Regions from separate parts of the Tatumella citrea genome, predicted to be linked through region 1. Evidence: predicted binding sites of a transcription regulator. Region 1 holds the regulator's gene; each other region holds the start of a gene.
The links. The regulator CRP, encoded in region 1, controls carbon source genes, mostly activating them, when cyclic AMP is high. The targets are predictions, from matches to a motif close to ATGTGANNNNNNTCACAT.
Positions count from the first base shown of each region.

Region 2: the regulator CRP is predicted to act here: its motif matches at 2,040-2,057, upstream of cdd (cytidine deaminase).
Region 3: the regulator CRP is predicted to act here: its motif matches at 2,695-2,712, upstream of A7K98_RS18005 (YjcB family protein).
Region 4: the regulator CRP is predicted to act here: its motif matches at 3,374-3,391, upstream of A7K98_RS04425 (PTS sugar transporter subunit IIB).

Region 1 covers NZ_CP015579.1:81,138-87,052, reverse strand. The annotation lists gene A7K98_RS00455 (hydrolase) at 1-627, shown strand, start outside; gene A7K98_RS00450 (YheU family protein) at 630-851, shown strand; gene A7K98_RS00445 (phosphoribulokinase) at 938-1,807, shown strand; gene A7K98_RS00440 (OsmC family protein) at 1,845-2,249, opposite strand; gene crp (cAMP-activated global transcriptional regulator CRP) at 2,550-3,182, shown strand; gene A7K98_RS00430 (YccS/YhfK family putative transporter) at 3,247-5,364, shown strand; gene argD (bifunctional acetylornithine/succinyldiaminopimelate transaminase) at 5,366-5,915, opposite strand, start outside.
Region 2 covers NZ_CP015579.1:2,807,318-2,813,232, forward strand. The annotation lists gene metG (methionine--tRNA ligase) at 1-1,888, shown strand, start outside; gene cdd (cytidine deaminase) at 2,100-2,993, shown strand; gene A7K98_RS13455 (NAD-dependent malic enzyme) at 3,143-4,840, shown strand; partial or broken gene sanA (outer membrane permeability protein SanA) at 4,961-5,668, shown strand; gene mglC (galactose/methyl galactoside ABC transporter permease MglC) at 5,799-5,915, opposite strand, start outside.
Region 3 covers NZ_CP015579.1:3,788,168-3,794,082, reverse strand. The annotation lists gene A7K98_RS18020 (glucose/quinate/shikimate family membrane-bound PQQ-dependent dehydrogenase) at 1-475, shown strand, start outside; gene A7K98_RS18015 (AraC family transcriptional regulator) at 566-1,360, opposite strand; gene A7K98_RS18010 (sulfite exporter TauE/SafE family protein) at 1,470-2,294, shown strand; gene A7K98_RS18005 (YjcB family protein) at 2,311-2,592, opposite strand; gene soxS (superoxide response transcriptional regulator SoxS) at 2,845-3,255, opposite strand; gene soxR (redox-sensitive transcriptional activator SoxR) at 3,358-3,897, shown strand; gene A7K98_RS17990 (Na+/H+ antiporter) at 4,204-5,853, shown strand; gene A7K98_RS17985 (LysR family transcriptional regulator) at 5,896-5,915, opposite strand, start outside.
Region 4 covers NZ_CP015579.1:927,669-933,583, reverse strand. The annotation lists gene A7K98_RS04445 (VOC family protein) at 1-306, shown strand, start outside; gene A7K98_RS04440 (nuclear transport factor 2 family protein) at 355-843, shown strand; gene A7K98_RS04435 (LysR family transcriptional regulator) at 903-1,838, shown strand; gene A7K98_RS04430 (MFS transporter) at 1,841-3,010, opposite strand; gene A7K98_RS04425 (PTS sugar transporter subunit IIB) at 3,473-3,772, shown strand; gene A7K98_RS04420 (PTS sugar transporter subunit IIC) at 3,786-5,072, shown strand; gene A7K98_RS04415 (PTS lactose/cellobiose transporter subunit IIA) at 5,074-5,412, shown strand; gene A7K98_RS04410 (6-phospho-beta-glucosidase) at 5,409-5,915, shown strand, end outside.

The sequences.
Region 1 (5,915 bases):
GATGCCAGCTATTTCTTGCGCTGGATGAAACAGACCATGGGAAATGTTCCGACCGCAGCAACCGGCTTTTCTCTGGGCGGTAATATGTTGGCCTGCATGATGGGTTCCCAGGGGCGTGACTGCCTGCTGGACGCTGGTGTCATTGTCTCCGCTCCGTTGATGCTGGAACCTTGCAGTTCAAAGCTTGAACAGGGATTTTCACGCTTTTATCAGTTTTACCTGCTGACACAAATGAAGAAGAACGTTCGCCGGAAACTTAAAGCCTATCCCGGGTTGCTGGATATCACTGCCGAAAGACTGAATAAAATTCACCGGTTACGCGAATTTGATGATGAAATTACGTCAAAAAACCATGGTTTTATTGATGCAACCGACTACTATCGCCGCGCAAGTGGCATGCCATTATTATCTGGTGTTGAAAAACCGATGCTCATCATTCATGCAGAGGATGATCCTTTCATGGTGCCTGACGTGATACCGAATCCTGAACATTTATCACCGAGCATCACCTATCAGTTATCTCGTTATGGCGGGCATGTTGGATTTGTCGGAGGCTCTCTGACTCGTCCGGTGATGTGGCTGGAACAGCGCATTCCGCAATGGCTTTCTACCTGGCTGGATAAATAACCGTGATCATTCCCTGGCAACAAATCGCCCCTGAAACGCTGGATAACCTGATAGAGTCTTTTGTACTCAGAGAGGGCACAGATTATGGCGAGTATGAGCGAACTCTTGATGAAAAGACGGCGGATATCCGCCAGCAACTCAGTGCAGGACAAATTGTCGTCGTCTGGTCAGAATTACATGAATCTGTCACTCTGATGCCTGCCCGTGATTTCAGAGCTGAGTAACAACTTCCATACCCCTGACAGATGACACACGCCGCTATACATGCTAACAATGCTGTCAGCCTTATTGGTTCAGGGAGCAAATTTTCATGTCAGCCAGACACCCAATTATCGCTGTGACCGGATCCAGTGGGGCCGGAACGACAACGACCAGCCTTGCCTTTCGTAAAATATTCCAGCAACTAAACATCCATGCCGCTGAACTGGAAGGTGATAGTTTTCACCGCTACAGCCGGCCGGAAATGGATGTTGCTATCCGTAAAGCCCGCGATTTGGGACGACATATCAGTTATTTCGGGCCTGAAGCAAACGACTTCTCGTTGCTGGAGCAAACCTTTACCGAATACGGGCTGCAGGGTACCGGCCGTTCACGAAAATATCTGCATACCTATGATGAAGCTGTGCCCTGGAAGCAGGTTCCCGGAACATTTACGCCCTGGCAGCCACTGGCGGATAACACGGATGTGTTGTTCTATGAAGGTTTGCACGGCGGGATTGTTACTGATCAGCATAACGTTGCCGATAAAGTGGATCTGATGGTGGGTGTGGTACCTATCGTCAACCTGGAGTGGATTCAGAAGCTGGTCAGGGATATGCGTGAACGCAGTCATTCCAGAGAAGCAGTCATGGATTCTGTGGTGCGTTCAATGGATGATTATATTAATTACATCACTCCGCAGTTCTCACGCACTCACATTAATTTCCAACGCGTTCCGACGGTCGATACTTCGAATCCTTTTGCCGCCAAAACTATCCCGTCACTCGATGAAAGTTTTGTCGTGATTCATTTCCGTGGTCTGGAAGAAATTAACTATCCCTATTTACTGGCCATGATTCAGGGGTCGTTTATTTCACATATCAATACATTAGTGGTGCCTGGCGGGAAAATGGGGCTGGCGATGGAGCTGATTATGACGCCCCTGGTAAAACGACTGATGGAAGAACGCAGTTTCAACTAAGGCCACGGATCCCCAAGAGGCATCCGTGACCGCCTTGTCAGCGATTAATCACTTCAAAGCTATGGGTAATATTCACGCCTTTACCCAGCATTAATGAAACGGAACAATACTTTTCTGCAGACAGCGTGACTGCCCGTTCAACGACGTTATCTGAAAGATTATGACCGCTGACAACAAAATGCAGATTAATATGAGTAAATAAGCGGGGTGCTTCTTCGCGACGTTCCGAAGTCAGTTTCACCTCACAATCAGTCACCTCATGGCGGCCTTTTTGCAGGATAGAGACTACGTCAATAGCGCTGCAACTTCCGGTCGCCATCAGAACCATTTCCATCGGACTTGGGGCTTTATCGCCTGAGTTACCGTCCATCAGAACCTGGTGCCCGGACGCAGACTCCCCGATAAAGTTTAGCCCTTCGACCCATTTCACACGTGCCTGCATTATGCTCACTCTCAATTGCTAAAATTTCCGCCAGATTACTCCTTCAGAGTATAAACAGCAATCGGCCCCAAATGACAAAAGTCAGACAAGACAACAGGAGACAGTTTCGTCAGGGTATGCTACAAACAAAGGGGTAGAGTTTTTTTACCCGATGACAACTATGGCTAAACGAGCAGGATCATCAGAACGGAGCCTGACTGATTATCGTAAATGCCAGCCGAAAATGCCCTATGATTTCAGCGCCCCACAGGAGCTTACCCCCTGTGTTTCCGGCACGATTACAACAGAGGATAGAAGAGAATGGTTCTTGGTAAACCACAAACAGACCCTACATTAGAATGGTTCCTGTCCCATTGTCATATTCACAAATACCCCTCCAAAAGCACACTTATCCATCAGGGTGAGAAAGCGGAAACCCTCTACTATATTGTTAAGGGTTCCGTCGCAGTTCTGATTAAAGATGAAGAAGGAAAGGAGATGATCCTCTCTTATCTGAATCAGGGTGATTTTATTGGAGAGTTGGGATTATTTGAGGAAGGTCAGGAACGTAGCGCCTGGGTTCGTGCCAAAGTGGCATGTGAGGTTGCTGAAATTTCATATAAGAAATTTCGCCAGCTTATCCAGGTGAATCCCGAGATTCTGATGCGCTTGTCATCTCAGATGGCCCGGCGCCTGCAGGTCACTTCTGAGAAAGTGGGCAACCTTGCCTTCCTTGATGTGACTGGACGTATCGCTCAGACACTGCTTAACCTGGCACGCCAGCCGGATGCAATGACTCACCCGGATGGAATGCAGATTAAAATTACCCGTCAGGAAATTGGCCAGATTGTTGGCTGTTCCCGCGAGACAGTAGGACGAATTCTTAAGATGCTGGAAGACCAGAATCTTATCTCAGCACATGGGAAAACAATCGTCGTCTACGGTACCCGTTAATTTGTGATATGCACGGCAGGTCCCTGCCGTGTTCCGTTTTATTGTCTACCTGCGGTTGTATCTGATGTGGCGCAGAATTATTTATCATCCGGAAGTTAATTACGCACTGCGCCAAACGCTGGTCCTCTGCCTCCCTGTTGCAATTGGCTGGTTGGCTGGCGATCTGCAAAAAGGGCTGCTTTTCTCGCTGGTTCCCGCATGCTGTAATCTTTCCGGGCTGGATACCCCACACCGTCATTTTTTTAAGCGCATCATTATCGGCGGCTCTCTGTTTGCCTTCAGCAGCTACCTGTTGCAATGGTTACTGCAACATAATGTGCCGCTGCCATTTATTGTCGGGATTTTACCCCTGCTGATTGGAGTCTGTGGCGAAATCAGCCCGTTACATGGCCGTCTGTTGCCGGGTGCATTGATCGCCATGACTTTTACGCTTAGCCTGGCCGGAAGAATGCCGGTATGGGGCCCGCCATTGCTGTATGGCGGCGGAACATTATGGTACGGCCTGTTTAACTGGTATTGGTTCAGACTGTCAAAAGATCAGCCTCTGCGCGAAACGCTTAGCCTGTTGTACCGGGCCCTGGCCAACTATTGTGAAGCGAAATATGCACTGCTAAGCAGCAATGATTACGACAAATCGCTACCCGCACTGCTGAATTATCAGCAAAAAGTCGTCGATCTGATAAATACTGGTTATCAGCAAATTCATATGCTGTCGGCAGAAAAAAACAGTCGCGAACGCTATCTGATCCGGACATTTATGATGGCCGAAGACCTGCAGGAGCATATTTCCGTCACTCTCAGCCAGAGCGAAGATGTCAGAGAGCTGGTAGAAAAAAGCCAGTCAGCGGAAGTGATTAAGCGCAATGCCGATCTGGTGGCTGAGCAGTTAAGAAAAACTGCCGACAACATTCTGTATCACCAGATACCTGGCAAGTTTTCGATGAAAGACTCCCTGGATGAGCTACAAAATATCGCCCGGCAGTTCCCTGACAATCCTGTCGGACAATTTTACCATTATCACTTCAGTAAAATCGCCAAAGTGCTGCAGTCGGGTATGCCGCTGTATCGTCGCGATATTATGGCAGATACTCAACGCCGCTTGCCTTTCCTGTCAGCTTTACGCAGCTATTTGTCGTTAAAATCCACGGCTTTGCGCACTGCGGGGCGTTTCTCGGTCATGCTGATGGCAGCCAGCATGTTGGCCCTGTCGCTGAATATGCCAAAACCCTACTGGGTGCTCATGACCATAATACTGGTTAGTCAGAATGGCTATACCGCAACCCGGGTACGGATTCAGCACCGTGCTCTTGGCACATTTGCCGGGCTTATTATTGCGGCTTTATCACTGAAGCTATCCACTCCGGAACCCGTTATCCTGATAACGATGCTGGTCATTACACTTTTCAGCTATCTGTTCTCCCGCCAGTATTACGGATGGGCAACCATTGGCTTTACCGTAACAGCAGTATACAGCCTGCAGCTATTATCGTTGAATGGGGTCAATTTCCTGGTTCCGCGTTTGCTGGATACACTGCTGGGCTGTCTGATAGCTTTTGCCGGCATGCTATGGCTTTGGCCCCAATGGCAAAGTGCTTTATTACGTAAAAATGCTCAGGATGTCCTTGAGACTTATCAGAAGGCCTTACAGATTCTGCTTGGACCAGAACAGACTGCCGATGTGCTGGAAAATATCAGGATCAAAGCTAACCAACGACATAATGCGCTGTTTAACTCTCTGAATCAGGCGATGCAGGAACCAGGTTTCGATAACGAATATCTGAGTGAAATGCGTCTGTGGGTGACCCATAGCCAGTTTATCGTTGAGCATATCAATGTACTGACTACACTCGCCCGTGAACACACTATGTTGACTCCTGACCTGGCACAACGCTATCTGGAATCCTGTGAAATAGCTCTGCAACAATGCCAGCAACGGTTACGCTACCAGAATGATGAAGATCACAGTAATTTTGTCATGGATGCTCCGGACAAAATACCCTTAGGTCCGGTGACTATTATGGAAAGGCAATTGGATCAGATTTTAAGTCATCTGAAGGTAATGAGGACTATTTCGTCAATTGTCTGGCGCCAACGTCCCCGTCACGGTCAGTGGCTAACGATTAAAAAAACGGACCATAAACATAACAGTGATGGCAGCCCAAAGGCCGCCACCAAAGATTAGCTTAGGCAAACAGCTTCTCTGCTGCTTTTGCCAGACGAGCCATACCTTCACGAATATCCTGTTCAGGGATGACAAGGGACGGTGCGAAACGAATAACTCCGGTGCCAGCAGTCAGAATCATTACACCTTCGTCAGCGGCAGCATGTAACAAATCACGGGCTTTCGCCTGATACTCATCTTTCAGTGCCGCGCCAATCAGCAAGCCTTTGCCACGTATTTCGCTAAAAATAGAGAAACGTTGATTAATTTTCTCAATTTCTTCAACAAACCACTGACGACGCTGCTCAATACCTTCCAGCACTTCGGGCGTGTTAATGATATCCAGTGCCGTTTCAGCAATCGCACAGGCCAGAGGGTTGCCCCCGTAGGTCGTACCGTGGGTACCCGGAGACATTGCCGAAGCAATCTCTTCAGTGGTCAGCATAGCACTGACAGGGAATCCGCCACCCAGTGCTTTGGCTGTGGTCAGAATATCAGGAGTCACACCATAGTGTTCATAAGCGAAGAGTTTTCCACTACGGCCCATTCCACTTTGCACTTCGTCCAGTACC
Region 2 (5,915 bases), 1.8 Mb from region 1:
GCTGAAAGCACAGCAACTCGGAGTGACTCCGGAGCAAATGATTGGTGAGATGAGCCAGGAACATCAGACCGATTTTGCAGGGTTTAATATCAGTTATGATAATTATCACTCTACTCACAGTGACGAAAACCGCGTTCTGTCTGAACAAATTTATGGCCGTCTGAAACAAAACGGTTTTATTAAGAACCGTACCATTTCTCAGCTCTATGACCCGGAAAAAGGCATGTTTTTGCCGGACCGTTTTGTCAAAGGGACCTGTCCGAAGTGTAAATCACCTGACCAGTACGGCGATAACTGCGAAGTCTGCGGAGCAACTTACAGCCCGACGGAGCTGATTGAGCCTAAGTCAGTCGTTTCCGGTGCAACTCCGGTGATGCGCGATTCAGAGCACTTCTTCTTTGATCTGCCATCATTCTCCGCCATGCTGCAGACATGGACCCGTTCAGGGGCTCTGCAGGAGCAGGTGGCTAATAAGATGCAGGAATGGTTCGATTCCGGTCTGCAACAGTGGGATATTTCCCGCGATGCACCCTATTTTGGCTTCGAAATTCCTGATGCTCCGGGCAAATACTTTTATGTCTGGCTGGATGCGCCTATCGGGTATATGGGCTCGTTTAAGAACCTGTGCGATAAACGTGGCGATATCGATTTTGATGAATACTGGAAAAAAGACTCTACTACTGAGCTGTATCATTTTATCGGTAAAGACATTGTCTATTTCCATAGCCTGTTCTGGCCGGCAATGCTGGAAGGCAGCCAGTACCGTAAACCAGACAATCTGTTTGTCCATGGCTACGTGACGGTAAACGGCGCGAAAATGTCGAAATCCCGGGGCACGTTTATTAAAGCCAGTACCTGGTTACAGCACCTGGATGCAGACAGCCTGCGTTACTACTACGCTGCTAAACTCTCTTCACGTATTGATGATATTGATCTCAATCTGGAAGATTTTGTCCAACGGGTTAACGCAGATATCGTCAATAAAGTCGTTAATCTGGCATCACGTAATGCCGGTTTTATTACCAAACGCTTTGACGGAAAACTGTCCGATCATCTGGCTGACCCTGCGCTGTATCAGACCTTTGTCGATGCCAGTGAAAAAATTGGCGATGCCTGGGCAAGCCGTGAATTCAGCCGTGCTATCCGTGAAATTATGGCACTGGCAGACCTGGCAAACCGTTATGTCGATGAGCAGGCTCCGTGGGTCGTTGCTAAACAGGAAGGTCGTGATGCTGACCTGCAGGCCATCTGCTCAATGGGTATTCACCTGTTCCGGATTCTGATGACCTGGCTGAAACCGGTATTACCGGAGCTGGCTCAGCGTACCGAAGCCTTCCTGAACAGTGAACTGACCTGGGACAGCGTGGCACAGCCACTGCTCGGTCATACTGTTGCGCCGTTTAAAGCACTCTACCAGCGCATCGAGATGACGAAAGTCGCGGCACTGGTGGATGCTTCTAAAGAAGACGCCGCACAGACTCCTGCCCCTGCTAAAGCAGAGAAAAAAGCATCTGCCGCGGCCGAAAAGCCAGCTAAAAAGGCCGAAGTTCAGGAAGAAGGCGTTATCAGCATTGATGATTTTGCCAAAGTCGATATGCGCGTCGCGCTGATTGAGCAGGCTGAACTGGTTGACGGCTCCGATAAACTGTTGCGTCTGATGCTGGACGTAGGTGGTGAGAAACGGCAGATTTTCTCAGGGATCCGTGCAGCCTATCCAGACCCGTCAGTATTGGTGGGTCGCCTGACCATTATCGTGGCAAATCTGGCACCGCGTAAAATGCGCTTTGGTGTTTCCGAAGGGATGGTGCTGTCAGCCGGTAATGGCGGCAAAGACCTGTTTATCCTCTCTGCAGACAGCGGCGCTCAGCCCGGAATGCCGGTACGCTAACCGAAGTCTCCTGGTCTGTTAATTAAAAGCCGGTCTCTGCCGGCTTTTTTTTCCTCCGTGTTTTTTCTGTCACCACACGCCAGGCTGTCCTGCGGACAACTTTGCGACAGGTCCCGCATAGTTGCAATCAAAACTGGCGGTTACATTGTACATTTGACAGAGATCACATATAAAAAACTACCGACCTTTGGTTCCCTCAATGAGGCATGGTATGCACCCACGTTACAGCTCCGCTTTTGCGAATCTTGATGCCACCATCCGGCAGGAATTATTGCCGCTGATCGACAGTCCACAATTTAAGGCCATCCTTGATCCGCAAACTATCTCCCGGCTGGTGACCCGAACGGGTTTAGATGAAAACGCACTGGCCCTGGCACTGCTGCCTCTGGCCGCCAGCTGTGCTCTGACGCCGTTATCCAACTTTAATGTCGGAGCCATCGCCCGTGGAACAAGTGGCCACTGGTACTTCGGTGCCAATATGGAGTTTACCGGTGCCCCTTTACAACAAACCGTTCATGCAGAACAAAGTGCGGTAACTCATGCATGGCTGTCCGGCGAGAAAAAACTGGCGGCAATTACCGTCAATTACACTCCGTGCGGACATTGCCGGCAATTTATGAATGAACTGAACAGTGGCGGGTTACTGCAGGTCTGCCTGCCCGGCCAGCCACCACGAACTCTGGCCGAATATCTGCCGGAAGCTTTCGGCCCGGCCGATTTGCAAATTAGTCAGGTGCTGATGGATGAACACACTCAATCTTTTGTCAGCCATGATGAGCCACTGACCAATGCTGCAATTCAGGCAGCGGCCGCCAGCTACGCACCCTATTCCGGCGCTTACAGTGGCGTTGCTCTGTTAAGTGATGATGGTACGGTGTACGCGGGACGTTATGCCGAAAATGCCGCCTATAACCCGTCGTTACCACCGCTGCAATCTGCATTGATTTTAATGAATCTGCGAGGAGGCGACTGCCAGTCAATTCGTCAGGCCGTACTGGCCGAAACATCCGCAGCAAAACTTAGCCAGCACAGTGCGACCCGTGCCACGCTGGAGGCATTGGGTTGTCATCAGCTACAGGTTGTCACCCTGGAGCCAGAGTTCTGAGCATTGCTGTACAATTTTGCGGCATCATTAACAATTTATTGATCTTTTCTACTTATCATTCGGCGCTTAACGCTATATTTTTGTCTGACACTGACATCTTCGGTGTACCTGTGCGGTCACCGGGGTCTATTCTGAGGAGCATGCACGACATGGAACTCGATTACGAGAGCAAACGCCCGTTATACATCCCATATGCGGGTCCTATTCTTCTGGAATTTCCGTTACTTAACAAAGGCAGTGCCTTTACACGGGAAGAACGCAACGAATTTAATCTTAATGGTCTGCTGCCGGAAACCGTGGAAACCATTGAGGAACAGGCAGAACGAGCCTGGCACCAGTTTCAGGAATTCAAGAACAACAACGATAAGCACGTTTATCTGCGAAATATTCAGGACACTAACGAAACCCTGTTTTACCGTCTGCTGGATGACCACCTCGAAGAAGTGATGCCCATCATTTACACCCCAACGGTAGGCACCGCTTGTGAACATTTCTCTGAGATCTACCGTCGTGCCCGTGGGGTATTTATTTCTTATCCCAACCGTGAGCATATCGAAGATATGCTGCAAAATGCGACCAAACAGAACGTCAAAGTCATTGTTGTCACCGACGGTGAAAGGATCCTCGGACTGGGTGATCTGGGAATCGGCGGAATGGGCATCCCTATCGGTAAATTATCACTGTACACCGCCTGTGGTGGTATCAGCCCGGCATACACACTGCCTGTCGCTCTGGATGTAGGAACCAATAACCAACAGTTGCTTAACGACCCGTTATATATGGGTTGGCGCAATCCGCGAATTGGTGGCGAAGAATATGCTGAGTTTATTAATGAATTTATCTCGGCAGTAAAACGTCGCTGGCCAAATGTTCTGCTGCAGTTTGAAGATTTTGCTCAGAAAAACGCAATGCCATTACTGGAACAATACCGTGATGAACTGTGCTGTTTTAATGATGATATTCAGGGCACCGCGGCGGTAGCTGTAGGTACACTTATCGCAGCCAGCCGTGCTGCCGGCGGTAAAATTTCTGATCAGACCGTAGTTTTCCTGGGTGCCGGTTCTGCCGGATGCGGGATTGCTGAACAGATTATTATTGAAATGAAAGCCGAAGGGCTGAGTGATGCAGAGGCCCGTCGCCGGGTGATGATGGTCGATCGCTATGGTTTACTGACCGATAAATTGCCTAATCTGCTGCCTTTCCAGACCCGCCTTATTCAGTCTTCTGAAGATGTTGCTGACTGGCAGGTGGAAAATGACGCGATTTCACTGCTGGATGTCGTTCGCAATGCTAAACCGACGGTATTAATCGGAGTTTCTGGTCAGCCGGGACTCTTTACCGAAGAAATTATCCGCGAAATGCATAGCCACTGCCCTCGCCCAATCATTATGCCGCTGTCTAACCCGACTTCCCGTGTTGAAGCGGTACCGGCAGATTTGATTGCATGGACCGAAGGTGCAGCGCTGGTTGCTACCGGCAGCCCGTTCGCTCCGGTGAGCTGGAAAGACAAAACCTATCCGATCGCCCAGTGTAATAATGCCTATATTTTCCCGGGCATCGGGCTCGGAGTTATTGCCTCTAAAGCCAGCCGGATCACCGATTCCATGCTGATGAGTGCCAGCCGCGCCCTGGCTGATTGCTCACCACTGGCCAGCAAAGGAGAAGGTCCGGTATTACCAGAGCTTAAAGATATTCAGAAGGTATCCCGTTACATTGCTATCGAAGTGGCTAAAGCCGCTCAGGCAGCAGGTGTTGCACTGGAAACCTCTGAGGAAATTCTGGCCCAGGCAGTAGAAGATAACTTCTGGAAACCGCAGTACCGCCATTATCGCCGTACTTCTATCTGATGCCGATGCCCCGGCGATAACGGTTGCGTTTCGCCAGGGCACACATCATTCTTGCCTGCCGCAAGTGGCTCAAGTACCCTTGGGTCACTTTCAACTATCAACCATGAGTCATAAGGTCGCATGCTGAAACGCATCTTTACCATTATCTGTTGCCTGATCCTGTTGGCAGGGATCACCGCATTAGGTCTTGATCGATGGATCAGCTGGAAAACTGCACCTTATATTTATGAAAATATTAGTGATTTGCCTCACCGTGAAGTGGGCGTGGTACTCGGAACATCCAAGTATTACCGTGGCGGGGAGCTGAATCAGTATTATCTGTATCGCATTCAGGGGGCGCTGAATGCCTATAATAGCGGTAAAGTGAATTACCTGCTGTTAAGCGGTGATAATGCGCTGCAAAGTTACAATGAACCCCGCACCATGCGAAAAGACCTGATTAAAGAAGGTGTCGACCCGGCCGATATCGTACTGGACTATGCCGGTTTCCGGACACTGGACTCGATCATTCGTACCCGTAAAGTCTTCGACACTAACGATTTTATTATTATTACTCAGCGTTTTCACTGCGAGCGGGCACTGTTTATTGCTATGCACCAGGGAATTCAGGCGCAATGCTATGCAGTTCCGTCCCCAAAAAATATGCTGGGTATCCGTATTCGTGAAGTCGGGGCACGACTGGCAGCGCTGGCTGACTTGTATATTTTCCGCAGTGAGCCACGTTTCCTGGGCCCACTGGTCCCTATCCCTGCAGTGCCTGAGATTCCTGAAAATGGTCCCGGTTATCCGGCAATCACACCTCAGCAGTTGGAAGAGTTAAGCCGCAAACCGGTATCTGCGACAGCCGGTGATAAAGACCGCCAGCCTGTGGAGGCTGAAAAGACAACGGCGGACGATACCCGTCAGGTACCATCCGCCGAAAACCAGCAGAATCCGGCTGATACACCGGCCGATGCGGTTATTTCTTCCGGGAATACTTCAGAGAATCCAGCGCCACCGCAAAAATAATGATCGCGCCTTTAATAATATACTGCCAGTAAGGGTTAACCCCGATGTATGTCAGCCCGTAGTTGAT
Region 3 (5,915 bases), 780 kb from region 1:
CGGTTCAGGTGGTGAGGCAGGTCTGCAACACATGTATGGCGTACCTTTTGGTGTGGAACTGAATCCGTTCCTGTCACCGTTCGGTCTGCCATGTATGCAACCGTCATGGGGCTTTGTCTCTGCGGTTAACCTGAAAACTAACCAGATTGTGTGGAAAAAACGTATCGGTACTATCCGTGACAGCGGCGGCCCGATTCCATTACCACCAATTACTGTAGGTACCCCGATGCTGGGTGCACCGATGACCACAGCCGGTAATATCTTCTTTATCGCAGCGACACTGGATGACTACATCCGTGCTTACAGTGTGCGTGACGGTAAACTGTTGTGGCAGGCACGTCTGCCAGCAGGTGGTCAGGCAACGCCAATGACCTATGAAGTAGACGGTAAGCAGTATCTGGTGATTGTTGCGGGCGGACACGGTTCGTTCGGTACTAAAATGGGCGATTATATTGTTGCTTATAAATTACCTTAACAGGTGAGTTCCGGAGGCTGTTATCAGCTTTCGGATTATCCCGGGGTAATCATCATCCCCGCCGGTAGTCAGCTACCGGCGGGGATTTTTTTATCTGTCGGGCAGGGAATTCACCTGTGATGGCGTAGTAGTAAACATGCCGGGAGTTTGCCCGGTCGCCTGACGGAACATGGCCGAGAAGGCGCTGATATTCTGATAGCCAAGAGTCAGTGCTGTGGCAGTAACTGACTCACCCCGGCTTAGTGCCAGGAAACTGTAATTAAGGCAGGCACGCTGTCTCCAAAGACCGAATGACAACCCGGTTTGCTGTCGAAAAAAGCGGCTGAATGTGCGCGGACTTTTATGTAACACGGCTGCCCACTGCTCCGGACGCTGGCGTATATCGGGGTGCCGGTTAAATGCACTGCACAGTGCTTTCAGGGTCGGATCGTAGGGAAGCGGGGTAAACAGCGGGTTAATCCCGGCCAGCGCCAACTCCTGCATGATTAACAGTATCACCAAATCATTCCGGCTCCCGGCCGGATAATCCAGAGGAATGTCTGCAGAAGTGAGCAATAGCTGGTGCAGCAACGAGCTGACATTCAGCACCTCACATTGGGTTGCAGGGCGTGGTGCTGCGGCCGGCTCAATATACAGGCTGCGGGTACTGGCCCCGAGCATTCTCACCGCATGAGTCTTACCTGCAGGTATCCAGACCCCATTGCCAGGCAACACCATCCATTGGCCTTCTTCACTGTTAACTTCCATCAGACCGCTGATGCTGTAGAGAAATTGCGCTCTGCGATGCTGGTGCGGAGCCAGCCAGGTATCGGGGGGATAGTCGGTCGCCAGAGCCAGTACTGTGCGTGGAATATGATCGACGTTGTTAATCGGTGTGTTACGCATGACCTGTCTCAGATGGCCCGAATTCGTTAATGATTGTCCTGAACCCGTAATTAAGTCATTCCCTGAAGTTTGTATACTCTGACCCACAGTAGCGGACAGGTAAATATTTATGATGGTTTTTTTAGCGATTGCCGGAGTTATTTCAGGGATCACCACGGTGCTATTTGGATTTGGTGGCGGGTTTATTACCGTGCCGCTGTTGGTATCGGTACTGGCGGCACAGCATTTACCCACTGATGCCGGGGGAGGAGAGGTGATGCAAATCGCGGTGGCAACTTCTGCTGCAGTGATGCTGTTCTCATCCCTGGTGGCCAGTCTGCGTCAGAGACAGTTACTCAGGCAACTGGCCGGGGTATTAAAACCTTTGTGGCTGATGATTGCGGTAGGTGGCGTTGTCGGAGCTGTGGCGGCACAGTTCAGCAGCGGGCAGTGGATTCGTGCGGGATTTGTGGTCTATCTGCTACTAACATTGCTGGATTGCCTGTTTCGGCCTGGTTTTTTACGCACGGCGCCTGCCGGAGAAGCAGGGATTCAGCCACTGAAACATTCTGCGCTGGCAGGGGGGCTGATCGGTGTAATTGCTGCGTTTCTCGGTGTTGGCGGTAGTGTGATGACGGTTCCGCTGATGCGGCGACGGGGAGCGACCATGGTACAGGCCGCAGCGTTAGCAAATCCACTCACCCTGCCGATGGCGCTGACTGCCACCCTGACCTATGCAATCACATCGCTGTATTACTCAGCACCTTCGATGCCAGGATTTGTGGGCTATATCGATGTGCAGGCCGCTATTATCCTGATGGCTGCCAGCTTTGTCGGAATGTGGCTGGCTGGTCATATGGCCTCGCAGGTACCGGATCAGTTACACGCACGGCTCTATCCGTGGCTGCTTAGCCCGGTACTGGTGGCAATGATATGTCTTCCTGTCGGCCACTAAGACCGTATGGCACTGATTAGTAGGTTGGCCAGCTTGACGGTGTCATTTCCATCACATTAATAAACGCTTCCTGAGCACTGCTGACAAACAAATGCCATTGCTGCATGCTCAGTGTGATGCCCATCAGACCAGTGACAAACCAGCATGACATAACGACACCAATGCTGCTGCAAACAAAGCTAAAGAAATAGTGACTGTTCTGCCGGCATTTAATTTTCACTGTGCTGGCGAGAAACATTACGATAGCACTGAGCAACCCCCAGCGCATGATGAGAAAACCTGCAGTTAATGTGCCCATTTTTTCTACCCGTGACAGATGCTTATAACAATTTTTCGAGTGACATAAACTCCGTCATCCGGGAAAACTGCAGCGGGAGCTGTACCTGGCGGGGACGGAATTTTGTGATGCAGGTCACATTATAGGCTTTTTTGTAAGAAAATCGAACGAAAAATACACGCTGTGTAAGTTTTTGTGGCAACAGGGCAACAGGCAGGCGGGAAATTATCTGAACATGCAGGGTGCCGCCGGTGAGGGCGGCAACATGACGACTTACATCATCCCCGATACGGACGCCGGGCGAGCTGAAGATAACCGGGACTCGCGGTTAATACTCTCAGCCGGGCTGAGTTCGCGGCAGCGCATCGCCTGACGATAAGCGGTAGGGGTTTGATCAAACTGACGGCGAAACACCCGTGAAAAGGTTTGCTGTGATTCATAGCCATACTGCAGAGCAATATCAAACACCGGGCGGCGGGTTTTGCAAAGTGCATCTGCGGCCATTTCCAGCCGGCGTTCGCGAATATAATCACCCAGCGTCTGCTGTGTCACTGCCCGGAACATACGTTGCAGATGCCATTTCGAATATCCTGATTTAGCAGCGACTTCATCGATCGATAAATGTTTCCCAAGGTTCTGATTGATCCACTGGGTTAACGAATGAATGATTTCTTCTTGCATCATAGTTCTGTCCTGTACGGCGAATATTATCACCGGGAGTGGTTCGGGATTTTTGCGTCGGAGTGGAGTATAATTCCTCAAGTTAACTTGAGGTAAAGGCCGAAAATGAAAAAAGAGAGAAACTATCCAAAACCGGTCCTGACACCCGGCGAAGTTGCCCGCCGAAGTGGGGTCGCAGTCTCTGCCCTGCATTTTTATGAAAGCAAAGGGCTCATTTCCAGTACCCGCAACAGTGGAAATCAGCGGCGGTACAGCCGTGATGTACTGCGTCGGGTGGCAATTATTAAAGTGGCACAGCGTATTGGTATTCCTCTGGCGTCGGTCAGCGAAAATCTGGCGCAACTGCCGCCGAATAAGCGGATGTCTGCCGGTGAATGGGAGGCTTTAACCCTGCACTGGCGTGAAGAACTGGATAAAAGAATCGCTACCCTGACTCATTTACGGGATGATTTGAACGGATGTATTGGTTGTGGCTGCCTTTCAATGCGCGATTGTCCGTTACGAAATCCGGGGGATCAGCTGGCGGCCAGTGGGCAGGGCGCCGTATTACTGGAACGAGGCCCTGCGGGGGAAACACTTGCCATCACCGATACCGATGATTTGACTCCTTCGGTGAGAAAGCGTCGCTCCCCATCCTCAGAATAATGAGCGCCGGGTTTTCCGGAAACAATCTGGCAGCTTGCACTGAGTGATTTATCAGGGGGCTGACTGAAATCCGTCGATGGGTGGGTTGCTGTTGCCGGGCAACCGGGCTTCTGTCCGGGCCGGATTGCGGTGGTTACGGTGAGCGCCGGGCACAGGCAGAAACCTGGAGAAATCCGTAAAGGACCGGTTTGGCCGCATTTTCGCACACCAGGATGCATTTAACTCCCTTATTTTGTTTTACACTATTACTGTATCTGATTTGTTCCTGGTTCATAAAACGCCTGTGGAAGAGGCTTAAAGGAAAGCATGGAAATCTTTTTTACCATTTTGATCATGACATTAGTGGTATCCCTGTCTGGAGTTGCAGGCCGGTTACTCCCGTTTCATATTCCCCTGCCACTGGTGCAGATTATCTCCGGGGCGATACTGGCATGGCCTTCAATCGGACTGCATGTCGATTTTGATCCGGAGCTATTCCTGGTCCTGTTTATTCCGCCATTGCTGTTCGCTGATGGCTGGAAAACTCCGACCAGTGAGTTTTTGCATCATGGGCGTGAAATTATCGGGCTGGCACTGGTGCTGGTACTGATTACAGTCGTGGGTATTGGTTATCTTATTTACTGGGCAGTACCTGGTATTCCGTTGATTCCGGCGTTTGCCCTGGCTGCCGTTCTGTCGCCAACCGATGCCGTCGCCTTATCCGGGATTGTCGGGGAAGGGCGAATTCCTAAAAAAATCATGTCGATAGTTCAGGGTGAAGCCCTGATGAATGATGCATCCGGCCTGGTGTCGCTGAAGTTTGCGGTGGCAGTTGCCATGGGTACCATGGTGTTTAGCTGGTCCGGAGCCACCCTCGAATTTTTAAAAGTAGCTATAGGCGGATTAGCCGCCGGGGTAATTATTTGCTGGTTGTACGGTAAATCTCTGCGTTTGCTAAGCCGCTGGAGCGGTGATGACCCTGCAACCCAGACGGTATTATTGCTGTTGTTACCTTTTGCTTCTTATATTATCGCTGAACATTTCGGTTTTTCCGGCATCCTGGCCGCGGTGGCCGCAGGGATGACCATTACCCGTTCCGGAATTATTCGTCAGGCTCCGCTGGCGATGCGTCTGAGAGCAAACAGCGTCTGGCAGATGCTGGAATTCGTGTTTAACGGCATGGTGTTTTTAATGTTGGGGCTTCAACTGCCCAGCATTCTCGAAACATCGATTCAGCAGGCTAATGCCGATGCCAACGTTAATATCTGGACATTGTTTGCCGATGTAGGCCTGGTGTATGTCGCTTTGCTGGTGGTACGTTTTGGCTGGTTGTTTATCATGCAACGGCTGAGTGTCCGGTTACTGAAGAAAAACCCAATGGAGTTCAGCAACTATTCGTTCCGTGAGTTGCTGATTGCTACTTTCGCCGGAGTTCGTGGAGCGGTGACCCTCGCCGGTGTGCTGTCAGTTCCTTTATATCTGGCAAATGGCGATGCCTTTCCCGCGCGTTATGAACTGGTGTTCCTTGCCACCGGAGTCATCATGTTCTCGCTGATCGTGGGCGTGATTATTCTGCCGATACTGTTACGTGGCATTCCGGGTATGGATAAGAGTGAGAATGCCCGTGAACTGAGGACTGCCCGTGCGGTAATGGCGAAGGTCGCTATCGACAGTTTGTATAAAATGGAAGAGCGCCTGGGGAAAGATAGCGAAGAAAATATCGATCCTGATGTCCTGAAAGAGGTCAGCTCCCGGGTGACCGGAAATCTGCGACGCAGAATTGACGGCAAAGAAGATGTAGAGCGGGCGATGTTTGCCGAAAACCTTGAACGGCGTTTCCGTCTGGCGGCCCTGCGCGCTGAACGGGCAGAGGTTTATCATATGCGTGCGACTCAACAAATCAGCAATGAGTCGATGCAGAAGCTTCTGCGCGATCTCGACCTGTTGGAAGCATTGCTGATCGAAAAAGAAGAGTGATCACTGTTGGAGTCACCTGGCAGCACAGGTGACTTCGGCCGTTTAAATAGACAGTACCGGAG
Region 4 (5,915 bases), 850 kb from region 1:
CTGGTGGAAGATACCCCGCAACCTGGCAAACGCTGGGTGGTTGTCACGCCTAACGTGGACAGCGACTGCAACCTGCTGCTTGCCCGCGCCTCTAACCCGCGACAAACCGAATTTATCGGGAACCAGTGTGGTGGCAGAGTGTTTCTGTTTTTGCAGACCGATGATTTCTGGCGTGATTACCACAAGATGTTAAAAGCCGGGGTCCATTTTTGCGAAGACCCGCGTGAAGAAGAGTACGGCACTGTGGTGGTATTTGAAGATCTCTACGGTAACCGCTGGGATCTCTACCAGAATCGTCAGAGCTGAGCCGGATACCGGCTAAGGCTTTTCTGTTAAAGGCACGGAGTTTTTCTCATGAAACATGCATTTGTTCTGGCAGTTAGTCTGTTCTGTTCAGCAGGAGCCCTGGCGGCAGCCAGTCAGCCTTTCCCGCCGCCATCGGCGCATAGTCCGGCACGGAATCTGCAACAGGAAAACAGTAATCTGCAACTGGTTTACCAGTTCTATCAGGATTTCTTTAATCAGCATAATTTACAGGCTGCAGACCGCGATTTGGCACCTGAATATAAGCAACATAACCCGCACGTACCTGACGGACGAGCACCGTTTGTCAGTTATTTCGCCGGGTATTTTAAAGCAAACCCGCAGGCCCATTCCGATATCACTCAGTATGGCACCTACGGCGACCGGGTTTTTCTGCGGGTTCATTCAGTAAAAAATCCTGATGACCGTGGCCGCGCTATCGTCGATATCTTTCGGGTGGAACACGGAAAAATTGTAGAACACTGGGATTCGGTCCAGGAAGTGCCACCAACCTCAGCCAACAATAACACCATGTTCTGAGTAACCACTCCTCCCTGCTCTGCCCCGGGTTTACGGGGCATTTTCGGTAATACAGAGTTATGCAAAAAATACACTGGCGTCAGATTGAGATCTTCCACGCCATTATGACCCGTGGCAGCCTGACTCAGGCAGCAGAGTTCCTCCATACCTCTCAGCCGACACTCAGCCGCGAACTGGCCCGGTTTGAGCAACAACTGTCCGTCAGCCTGTTTAGCCGTGTGCGTGGACGACTGCAACCAACAGTACAAGGGTTGCGGCTTTTCGAGGAAGTCGAACGCAGCTGGTATGGAATGGAAAGGATACGTGAAGTTGCCGAAGGATTGCGTGACTTTCATCAGGCCGAGTTATCGGTAGCCTGTCTGCCTGCCTTTTCCCAGTCACTGTTACCAGCACTTTGCCAACCGTTTCTGGAACTCTATCCGACAGTCAGCATGAATATTATCCCTCGTGAATCGCCGTTGCTGGAGGAGTGGCTTTCTGCGCAGCGTTATGACCTGGGAATGACTGAGACTCACAGTGTGCCCGCCGGGACTGAGTTACTGCCATTGCTTACCGTTGATGAAGTGTGCGTATTGCCGGAACATCATCCGCTGGCCTCACAGGATCAGCTGACCCCTGCTGATTTTTCCGGATTGCCTTTTATCAGCCTGTCCAAAGACGATAGTTACCGACAGTTGCTGGATAATCTGTTCCGTGAACAGGAAGTCAGCCGGATGCTGCGCATGGAAACGCACAGTGCGGCATCAGTATGTGCAATGGTTAAAGCGGGGATTGGTGTATCAATTATTAATCCGCTGACGGCACTTGATTATGCCGGTCGTGGAGTGGTTATGCGGCGTTTCAGTATCAGCGTGCCTTTTACTGTCAGTCTGATCCGGCCATTACACCGGCCAGCTTCCGCGCTGACCGGCGCATTTATTCGTCATCTGCAACAACAGGCCGGACAATTTGTCCGGCAGATTGAACAGCAGTTACAGCCTTCCAACACCCTCTGACATCACTGCTGGCGCAGTTCACGCGCCGGTGCATGTGACCCGCCACGGAAGGTTAACAACGCCACCAGTAAACCGACCACAGCCAGTACCGCTGCAGCGACCGGCACCGAAGTCAGTCCCAGGCCACGGCTAATCACCAGCCCGCCCAGCCATGCGCCGATAGCATTCCCCAGATTAAATGCTGAAATATTCAGTGTAGATACCAGATGCGGGGCATCTTTACCGTGACGTACTACATTGATTTGCAGCGCCGGAACGGTCGAGAATGTCGCCATTGACCAGATAAACAGGGTAATTTCGGCCAGCCACATTTCGCTGCTGGTCCAGCGGAACAACAGCGAAAATACGGCAATCAGAGTAAAGCTTAATAGCAGACTAAAAGAGACTTTCCAGTCCGCCAGTCGCCCACCCATGATGTTGCCGAGCGTCAGACCCGCGCCCATCAGGAACAGTGTCCAGCTAACACCTTTATCACTGATACCGGTCACCTGTAGCAGCAGCGGTGCGATATAGCTGAATAGCGCAAACATTGCTGCGGCAAAGAAAACTGTCATCAGCAGTGATAGCCAGAGTTTACCGTTAGCCAGTGCACTGATTTCACTCATCAGGTCGACCGGTTTTTCTTCCCGGTTGACCGGCAGGCTCAGCGCCAGACCAATAAACGCCAGAATCCCGATACCGCCCACGGCCCAGAAGGTGGCTCGCCAGCCGTACAACTGACCAAACCAGGTCCCGAGTGGCACGCCCAATACGTTCGCCAGCGTCAGTCCGGTAAACATCAGTGCCACAGCCGAGGCCTGACGGTTAGGCGCCACCAGGCTGGCAGCGACTACAGAACCGATGCCAAAAAATGCACCATGACATAGTGCCGTCACTACCCTGGCCAGCATCAGCAGATTGTAATCCGGTGCCAAAGCACACATCAGATTACCGAGAATAAAGATCAGCATCAGCAACAATAAGGTACGTTTACGCGGCAGACGTGCCGTCACCAACGCCATAATCGGAGCACCAATCGCCACCCCCAGTGCATAGCCACTAATCAGCCAGCCGGCAGACGGGATAGAGACATGCAGGTTCCCCGCCACATCGGGGAGTAATCCCATAATCACAAACTCAGTGGTTCCGATAGCAAACGCACTCAGTGCCAGTGCCAGTAGAGCTACGGGCATAAAGACTCCTGTTATAATTTATTAGAAACTACGACACCCGGCGACAGGCGCAGGTCCCCACCGGGTCAGACTGAATGATTGAATGAAACAACACAGCACACATATCAGTAAAGCACAGCTTAGCCAGTGATCAAACTACCGTTACTGCAATTCATTATTGCATTAGCCGCAAAAGTCGCTGACGAGTATTTAACTACAGAATAATTCCTGAACAGCTTATGAAAATGAAATATTTTACTATTCCGGTCAACAACTGAATTTCTTTATTTTATCCACAAATACAATTAAAGACCCAAGTAATAAAATCCACTAATAACTTTCTAAAAAATAAAAAACCACTGAAATAACCCTCTGTTTTCCCCCGTGTGATTTACCGCACACTATAAATTAAATATAACCTGTATAAACCCGATAGCACATTATTATCATTCAGGATGAATGGATCGCACTCAGGGAAGAACTATGAAAAATATACTGCTTTGTTGTGCCGCAGGAATGTCCACCAGCATGCTGGTCAGCCGCATGCAGAAATATGCCGCAGACCAGTCGATTGACGTTGAAATCAATGCCATAAGTATCAATGAATTAGACTCCCACCTTACCAATACAGACTGTTGCCTGCTGGGACCGCAGGTTAAATATAAACTGGCCGAAGTGCAGCAAAAACTGGCGCCACTGAATATTCCGGTGGCAGTAATCGATATCCGTGACTATGGCATGATGCGCGGCGATAAAGTACTGGAATCGGCGCTGGCGATGTAATTACGGAGGGGATATGGATATTAACCGCATGTTTTCCGCACTGGAACGGGTCATGTTACCTGTTGCCGCCAAAATATCATCTCAGCGGCATATTATGGCTATCCGGGACGGATTTATCTCAGTAATGCCATTTATGATTATCGGTTCTTTTATACTGATATTTGCCTACCCGCCGTTCTCAGAAGGTAATCAGTTTTTTATTGCCAAAGGCTGGTTATATATTGCTGCCGAATACAAACAGCAACTACTCACCCCGTATAATATGACAATGGGGATTATGTCGGTGTATATCTGCCCGGCAATCGGTTACTGCCTGGCGCGACACTACCGGCTGGAGGGGCTGAACACGGCATTGTTGTCACTGGTAGCCTTTTTACTGATCTGCTGCCCGTTAAACAACGGAATGATAGAGAGCAGCTATCTGGGCGGTTCCGGGATCTTCACCGCCATCATTGTCGCGATAGGCGTCTGTGAACTGTCACGCGCCTTACAGCAGAGAAATATCGGTATCCGCTTACCGGAACAGGTACCGGATAACATCCGTAAATCCTTTAATCAGTTAATTCCATTGTCACTGGTGCTGCTACTGCTATTCCCGGTCAGCCTGGCCGTACAGTCATTCAGCGGTATGCTGATTCCGCAGGCGATTATGGCACTGTTCAGCCCGCTGTTATCCGCCTCAGATTCATTACCGGCGGTGATCATTGCGGTGATTATTTGCCATGTACTGTGGTTTGCAGGAATTCATGGCGCAACGATTGTCAGCGGCTTTTTACAGGCATTCTGGCTGACTAATCTGGGTATTAACCAGAGCAGGCTGGCCAGTGGCCTGGCGGCAGAACATATTTTTGTCGAACCTTTCTGGGCCTTCTTTATTACCCTGGGCGGCTCCGGGGCCACGCTCGGACTGGTACTGCTCTACCTGCGCAGTAAATCTGCCCACCTGCGCTCTATCGGAAAAATATCGCTGGTGCCCTCGCTGTTTAACATTAATGAACCGGTGATATTTGGGACTCCGATAGTGATGAACACCCTGTTTTTTATCCCGTTTATCCTGACCCCGGCGGTTAACGCGGTCCTCGCCTGGTTTGCCATTAAATATGGTCTGGTGGCGCATATTGTCTCTCTGGCGCCGTGGACCTCTCCCGGCCCGATTGGTGCGGCCTGGGCGGCTGGCTGGGATATCAATGCCGCCCTGCTGGTACTGGTACTGGTGTGCAGCTCTGCACTGATCTACTACCCGTTCTGCAAACTGTATGAACGGAGTTTGCTGGCCGAAGAACAGACCCCCGGAGCCTGAGATGGATATTAATGAAGAAATGATGATCAACCTGATTTTGTGCGCCGGCGAGTCCAAATCCTACGCCATGGAGGCAATACAGGCAGCGCGTATCAGCCAGTGGGAAACGGCGGCCGATTGTCTGCAGAAGTCCACGCTGTCAGCCCGACAATGTCACAACAGCCAGACGCAACTGATTGGTCTGGATGAAGGTTGCGGCAAAATCCCGGTCAGCCTGATTATGGTTCATGCTCAGGATCACATTATGAATGCCATGCTGTGCCGGGAGATGGCGGAAGAGATTGTCGCGCTGTATCAGAAATTCAATTCACTCACCTCACTGAGAAAGGAAGCCGAATGAAAATAGTGACTATCGGGGGCGGTTCCAGCTATACCCCGGAGCTGATAGAAGGATTTATTCTCCGCAAAGATAAATTACCGATCAAAGAGATCTGGCTGGTAGATATTGAGGAAGGCAAAGAGAAGTTGCAAATTGTCGGCGATATGGCAAGACGAATGATTGAATCTGCCGGGCTACCGTGGCAGGTTCGTCTGACGCTGGACCGTAAAGCCGCCCTGAAAGATGCCGATTTTGTCACCACGCAGTTTCGCGTGGGCTTACTGGAAGCCCGGCTGAAAGACGAATGCATTCCTTTAGCTCATGGCTATCTCGGTCAGGAAACCAACGGGGCAGGCGGTATTATGAAAGCCCTGCGTACCATTCCGGTGATCCTCGACATTATCAAAGATATGCGCCAGCAATGCCCGAATGCCTGGCTGGTTAACTTCACTAACCCGGCAGGGATGGTTACCGAAGCGGCTATTCGTTACGGGCACTGGGAGAAAACGATTGGCCTGTGTAAT